2 regions of the Halanaerobium sehlinense genome follow, and region 2 is predicted to be linked to the other one. Evidence: riboswitches for the same ligand, from Rfam matches in the RefSeq annotation. Region 2 holds a riboswitch; the other holds the start of a gene.
What was found. Region 2 has a riboswitch for lysine ahead of ACZ446_RS06815 (diaminopimelate decarboxylase family protein). Riboswitches for the same ligand answer to the same signal wherever they lie in the genome.
Positions count from the first base shown of each region.

Region 1: another riboswitch for lysine. It lies ahead of ACZ446_RS08920 (Na+/H+ antiporter NhaC family protein); the one in region 2 lies ahead of ACZ446_RS06815 (diaminopimelate decarboxylase family protein).

Region 1 covers NZ_AP042442.1:1,813,626-1,817,054, forward strand. The annotation lists gene ACZ446_RS08910 (tRNA(Met) cytidine acetate ligase) at 1-719, shown strand, start outside; gene ACZ446_RS08915 (YlbL family protein) at 725-1,735, opposite strand; lysine riboswitch at 1,935-2,120, shown strand; gene ACZ446_RS08920 (Na+/H+ antiporter NhaC family protein) at 2,232-3,429, shown strand, end outside.
Region 2 covers NZ_AP042442.1:1,424,566-1,427,994, forward strand. The annotation lists gene gdhA (NADP-specific glutamate dehydrogenase) at 1-1,036, opposite strand, end outside; lysine riboswitch at 1,320-1,508, shown strand; gene ACZ446_RS06815 (diaminopimelate decarboxylase family protein) at 1,650-2,882, shown strand; gene dapA (4-hydroxy-tetrahydrodipicolinate synthase) at 2,884-3,429, shown strand, end outside.

The DNA of each region.
Region 1 (3,429 bases), 390 kb from region 2:
AGATAAGTGCATATACTATCAAAAGAATTGGAACTGATTATCACAGTCAAGAAATAAATAAAAATTATGCCAGTGCCTCTTTAATTAGAAATTTATTTAATAATCGCGAAAAAAAAGAAGCTCTAAAAGCAGTTAAAAAATTAATGCCAGATTCAGCCTGGGCTATCTTAAAAAATGAAGTTGAAATAGGGAGATATGTCAAAAATAATTCTAAAAAACAAATAATATTAAAAACTATAGATCAAATCAGACGTCTCCAGGCTTCAGATTTAAAAAAATACAAAGGTATCAGTAATGGCTTGGAAAACCGCTTTATCGATATAGCTGCAGTAGAATCTAACGCTGAGTCATTTCTAGAAGCTTTAAAATCTAAAAATCTAACAGAAAGCAAAATCAAAAGAAAAATTCTACAAATTTACTTTTCATTAGATGCTTCAAAAATTACAGCAGCAGAGAATAATGCTCCACATTACCTACGAGTTCTGGGTGTAAAAAAAGGTAAAGAATATCTGCTTTCTAAACTGCAGGCTGAAGCAAGGACTGAAGTTATCATCAATCCTGCCGAAAAAATAAATAGAATCAACCTGGGAGCTTCAGATCCTCTCGAGCTTTCATTAAGCTATGATCTAGTAGCAGGTGATCTTTATGCACTTTTATATGAAAATCAGGAACACAGTCAGGCACGCAGAGATTTTTACCAGCGGTTAATCAAAATATGATAAGGTTATAGTTTAAGATCCTCTTCTAAATAATTAATAATATCAGAAATTGTTTTCACCTTTAATAATTCTAAACCATCAGCATATTCAACAGCAGTATCATAGTTATCTTCCGGCACAATAAATAAATCGACACCAACTTCTTTGGCTGCCATAATTTTATATTTAACCCCATCAATTCTACCTATTTCACCATCTAAACTTATTGTTCCGGTTCCGGCTATTTTGCGGCCGCCTGTAATATCTTCTGGAATCAGCTGGTTATAAATTTCCATTGTAAAAACACTACCAGCTGAAGGACCGATTATATTATCTGTCTCAAAGCTAACTTCACCTGGTATATCATATTCTAAACCTCTGGAACTAATTAAAACTCCAATTGAAGGGTTGCCTTCATTACCTTCCAATTCTACAGTTTCTAAATTGAAGACCAACTCTTTCTCATCTCTGATAACTTTAATTTCAACTGTATCACCAATATTTCTATTTTTTATTATATTAACAGCATCTGCAGCCATTTCCACCTTTTTACCATCAACAGCAGTTATTAAATCGTCTTTTTTGAGGTTATTATATGCTGAGCCCTCTTTCATAACTTCTACTACTTCTGCCCCTTCTCCGGATACCTGAACCTCATAGCCAGCCTGCCTAAAAGCAACTGCTTGAGCCTGAAGCTTACTCTCTTCCATAAGTTCAGCCATTAAATTGATATATTCACTCATTTCCATATCTTCAGGCAGCTGATCAGCAATTGAAGTTAACTCTTTATCATCAGGTGAAAAAAGGCTTAGATAAAAATAATCCCAGGCCATTGCCCTTCTGCTGCTAACTGCCGTTAATAAAAACTCTCCCTGATTATCATAACCATCTTTAACTTTTATCATTGGTGATAATTCTGCTGCTATTCCGGGTTCCATAACCTGGTAAGGAACAGGAACAAAATTACTTATTACAAATAATATTAAAATTATTCCAATTAAGCGTGAATAAAACTTATTTATATATTTCTTTTTCATATCTATCTTCCTCTTTAGATAATTTTTTAATGTTAAATTTGCAAAAACCAGCACTACTATTATATATGATAAATACTTCTAAATGCAAAATTTTTTTGTAGATTCCTTGACATCGATTATTTGCTAAGTTATAATCGTTATAAATTGAATATCTGAGATTTGATTAGCAGTTTAACTAATCATAAAATACCTCATTTTTTGATGAGGTAGAGGTGCGGAAAAAATTATTAACTTTTATATTTATCCTGAACCAGGATCATAAATTAAAAGTGAAAGGTTTTTCTGCCGAAGTGGGTTTTTATGGTTCTAAAAATCTACTGGGTCTGTGTATAAGATATACAGAACTGTCATAATAATTTATTTATTATGTTGTGCTATCTCAAGTAACAATCAAGAAAATGAGGCGATTTTTGCTATTAACCCGGCATATCGCTGGGTATTTTTTATGCCTTTAAAATTAATTGCTAATTAAAACAAAAAACAAGGAGGATCTATTATGGAAAGTTATGGAATTATTTCTTTACTGCCGCCACTGCTGGCAATTATTTTAGCCTGGTGGAGTAAGCAGGTTGTATTATCATTATTTTTAGGAGTTTTTGCAGGTGCATTAATTACAAATGCATATAATCCACTTTTTGCTTTTATGCATACTTTGGATAATTATATTTTAGCATCTCTTGCAGATTCCTGGAATGCTGGAATCATATTATTTTTATTAGCTATGGGTGGAATGATTGGAATCATAAACAAATCAGGTGGAATTATTGCAATTGGTGAATACGTTGCTGAAAGAGCAAATTCAGTTGTTAAAACACAGTTTGCCGCCTGGGTAATGGGTGTACTTATCTTCTTTGATGACTATGCAAACACCTTGATTGTAGGAAATACAATGCGTCCAATTACAGATAAAATGAAAATTTCAAGAGAAAAATTAGCTTTTATAGTCGATTTAACTGCTGCTGCAGTTTCTAGTATTGTTCCAATTTCAACCTGGATTGCTTTTGAAGTTGGTGTTATTAGAGATGGCTTTGACTCTTTAGGATTAGAAATGAGTGCTTATGGAACTTTTGTGCAGACAATACCTTATCGCTTTTATAGTATTTTTGCCCTTGGTTTTGCTTTAATTATTATTTTTACAGCCAAAGACTTTGGCCCAATGTTAAAAGCTGAAAAAAGAGCCCGCTCTACAGGAGAAACTTTAAGACCTGGATCAACACCAATGGTTTCACAGGAAATGGAAGAAATCGAACAGCCTGAAGGTGAAAGTTTTACTTTTACAAATTCATTTTTACCTATTATTGGTGTTATTTTAGTTACCCTAATCGGTCTCTGGTATAATGGAGGCGGTTTAGAAGCTGGAACTTCAATCAGAGATGCTTTTGGAAATGCAGATGCCAGTATTGTTCTTTTATGGGCAGCAATTAGTGGTAGTTTTATTGCTGGAATTCTTGCTTTTGCAAAAGGTATTTTGACAATTAGTGAAACTGTTGATGGTTGGATTGATGGTGCAAAATCAATGTTTATTGCCTGTTTAATTCTTGTTTTAGCCTGGTCAATTGGAAGTATTACTGATGACTTAGGTACTGCAAATTTTTTAGTTTCTATTTTAGAAGGTAATATAATACCTGAAATTGTACCTGTAATGATTTTTGTTTTCTCTGCTTTTATTGCCTTTACAATTGGAAGTTCCTGGG
Region 2 (3,429 bases):
TTGCCTCTGGAGTTAGCGGCATATTAGCACCTTCACCAATAGCAATTACTCCATTATCAACTAATGTCTGGACATCTTCTGCATCCATTTCATTCTGGGTTGCACAGGGAAGAGCAATGTCACATTCAATAGACCAGATATCTGTACAGTTATCACAGTATTCTGCTTCAGGATATTCGTCTAAATATTCTTTAATTCTACCCCGTCTTTCTTCCTTGATTTCTTTTACTAACTCTAAATCAATTCCGTTTTCATCATATAAATAACCGGAAGAATCACTCATTGCAACAACTTTTGCTCCCAACTGGGTAACTTTTTCATTAGCATAAATTGCTACATTACCAGAACCTGAGATAACAACCTTTTTATCATTTAAAGATACCTTATGATCTTTCAGCATTTCTTCTAGTATGTAAACCAGACCATAGCCTGTTGCCTCAGTCCGAACCAGACTTCCACCCCAGTCAAGACCTTTACCTGTTAAAACACCAGCTTCATATCTATTTTTGATTCTCTTGTACTGACCAAAAAGATAACCAATTTCTCTACCACCAACACCGATATCTCCTGCAGGTACATCAGTTTTATCACCAATATGACGTGACAATTCTGTCATGAAACTCTGGCAGAAGCGCATAACTTCCTGATCAGATTTACCCTTAGGATCAAAATCACTACCACCTTTACCTCCACCAATAGGACGTCCGGTTAGTGCATTTTTAAAGATTTGTTCAAAACCTAAAAATTTAACAATCCCTGCATAAACTGAAGGATGGAATCTTAATCCACCTTTATAGGGACCTAAAGCTGAGTTATATTCTATTCTGAAACCACGATTAACATGTGTTTTACCCTGATCATCTACCCAGGGAACGCGAAAAATAATCTGTCTTTCTGGTTCAACAATTCTTTCTAAAATACCATTTTCCTCAAACTCTGGATGTTTTTCAAATACCGGATCTAAAGATTCTAAAACTTCTTCTACAGCCTGATGAAATTCTGCTTCACCAGGATTTCTTTCAACTACCTGTTCCATAACCTTTTCAGTATAACTATTCAAACTTCTCACTCCTCAATAAATATTTTCGATTGAACTATACAAATTAATATTAATATATATTTCTTTTAAAATCAATTATAAAAGCTATTTTTTCCATTGTATACAAGGATAATTGCATATAATGCCATTTAATCCAGACACCTATTTTGATAATTTAGCTTAAAAAAGCCGCTTAATTCTTGACAAGCTTTCTACTATTATATATACTTAAACAAAGTTCAAATAGAATAAATTTTAATAGGAAAATGCCTCATCAATCAGATGGGGTAGAGGCGCGAATTTAGATCAGTATTTTTCAATTAGGCTTAAACCGCTTTTGTTAAAAAAAGGCTAATTCGCCGAAGTATTCAGTCAGGGTTTAATGACTGTCTGCTGGGTCTGTATAAAATATGTGCAGAACTGTCATTAACAGCTTTATCCAGGCTGTTGATGTTGAGCTATCTCGAATGATGGAAGAGGTGATTTCTCTGATTAAGTATTTAACTCAGCGATTTCGCTGAGTTTTTGTTATATACCTATATATTTTTCTTTTATCACTAAATTATGATAGAATAAATGTAGTAAAAAAATATAAAAATGGAGTAGATTTATGAAAAAAATAACTATTGCCGAGAATAAAATTAGAGAGACAGTTGAAGAATTTGGAACCCCTTTTCATATCTATGATGAACAGGTTATTGTAGATCGCTTAAATACTTTAATTTCTTCCTTTGATTGGATTGATTTTAAAGAATATTTTGCTATTAAAGCTAATCCAAATCCTCATATTTTAAAGATTATGAAGGAAAATAGCTGTGGAGTTGATGCAGCAACTGTGACTGAAATTAAACTGGCTGAGGAAGTTGGTTTTAGTGGTGAGGATATTATGTTTACTTCTAACCTAACAACATTAGAAGCCTATCAATATGCAGTTGATAGAGGAGCCATCATTAATATTGATTATGCTCCTGATATTTATGAGCTTTTTGAAAATGGAATTATTCCGGAAAATATCTGCTTTAGATTAAATCCTGGTTCAATTGAAAATGAAATCATGGGTGATTCAAAGGAATCAAAATTTGGCTCAACAGCTGAACAGATCAGAGATGCAGTAGCTTTTTTAAAAGAAAATAAGATTAGCTCAATCGGTCTGCACACTATGGTTGTCTCTAACGAAAATGATCCTCAAATTTTTGGAGAATATACTGAAATGCTCTTTGAATTTGCCAGAAAAATAATTTCAGACTATGGTGTAGAAATTGATTTTATTAATATTGGGGGAGGCATTGGAATTCCCTATGAAAAAGAGCAAATTGTCGATGTTCAGGCAATTGCCCGAGAAGTTAAATCATCATATGATAAGATTCTTAAAGAAAACGGACTTGAGCCCAAGATTTTTATGGAATCCGGACGTTATATTACCGGTGAGTCTGGCTATTTGGTCACAAAAGTTATTAAGGAAAAAGAAACATATAAAAAATATCTGGGGGTAGATGCTTCAATGTCAGATCTAATGAGACCTGCAATGTATAGAAGTTACCACCACTTAACAAATATTGATGCAGAGGCGCGGGGAGAAAGCGAATTCGAAATTTATGATGTAATTGGCTCACTCTGTGAAAACAACGATAAATTTGCTATTGACCGCAAACTACCTAAAAGTAAATTGGGAGATTTATTAGTTATTCACGATACAGGTGCTCATGGTCACGCGATGGGCTTTAATTATAATGGAATGCTGAGAAATGGAGAATTTTTATATACTGTTGATGGGGAAGTAAAACAGATTAGAAGAGATGAGAGTTTTGAAGATTATACAACTACTATTATAGGGGGCTATTAATATGTTTAAAGGTGTAGGTACAGCATTGATCACTCCATTTAAGGATAATGGAGAGGTTGATTATGATTTATTTGAAAAGCTTTTAGATTATCAATTAGAAAACGAGGTTGATGCACTTGTTGTACTGGGGACTACAGGTGAATCTCCTACAGTTCATTTAGGAGAAAGAGAAAAATTAACAAAAATGGCAGTTGCCAAAGCTGATGGTGAAGTTCCAGTAATTGTTGGAACAGGAACCAATGATACTGTGAAAGTTATTGAGATGAATAAACTGGCTGAAGAAAATGGTGCTGATGGAGCTTTAATTGTAACTCCATATTATAATAAAACTAGTCAGGCAGGTTTGGTTGACCACTTTACCCATATTGCAAGAGAAACTGAGCTGCCGATCATTGCTTATAATGTTCCGTCCAGAACCGGAGTTAATATCGAGCCGGAAACTTTTAAGAAAATGGCTGAAATGGAAAACAACATTGTTGCTATCAAAGAAGCAAGTGGAGACATGAGTCAGATTTTAAATGTAATAGAAATTGCTGGTGATGAAAAA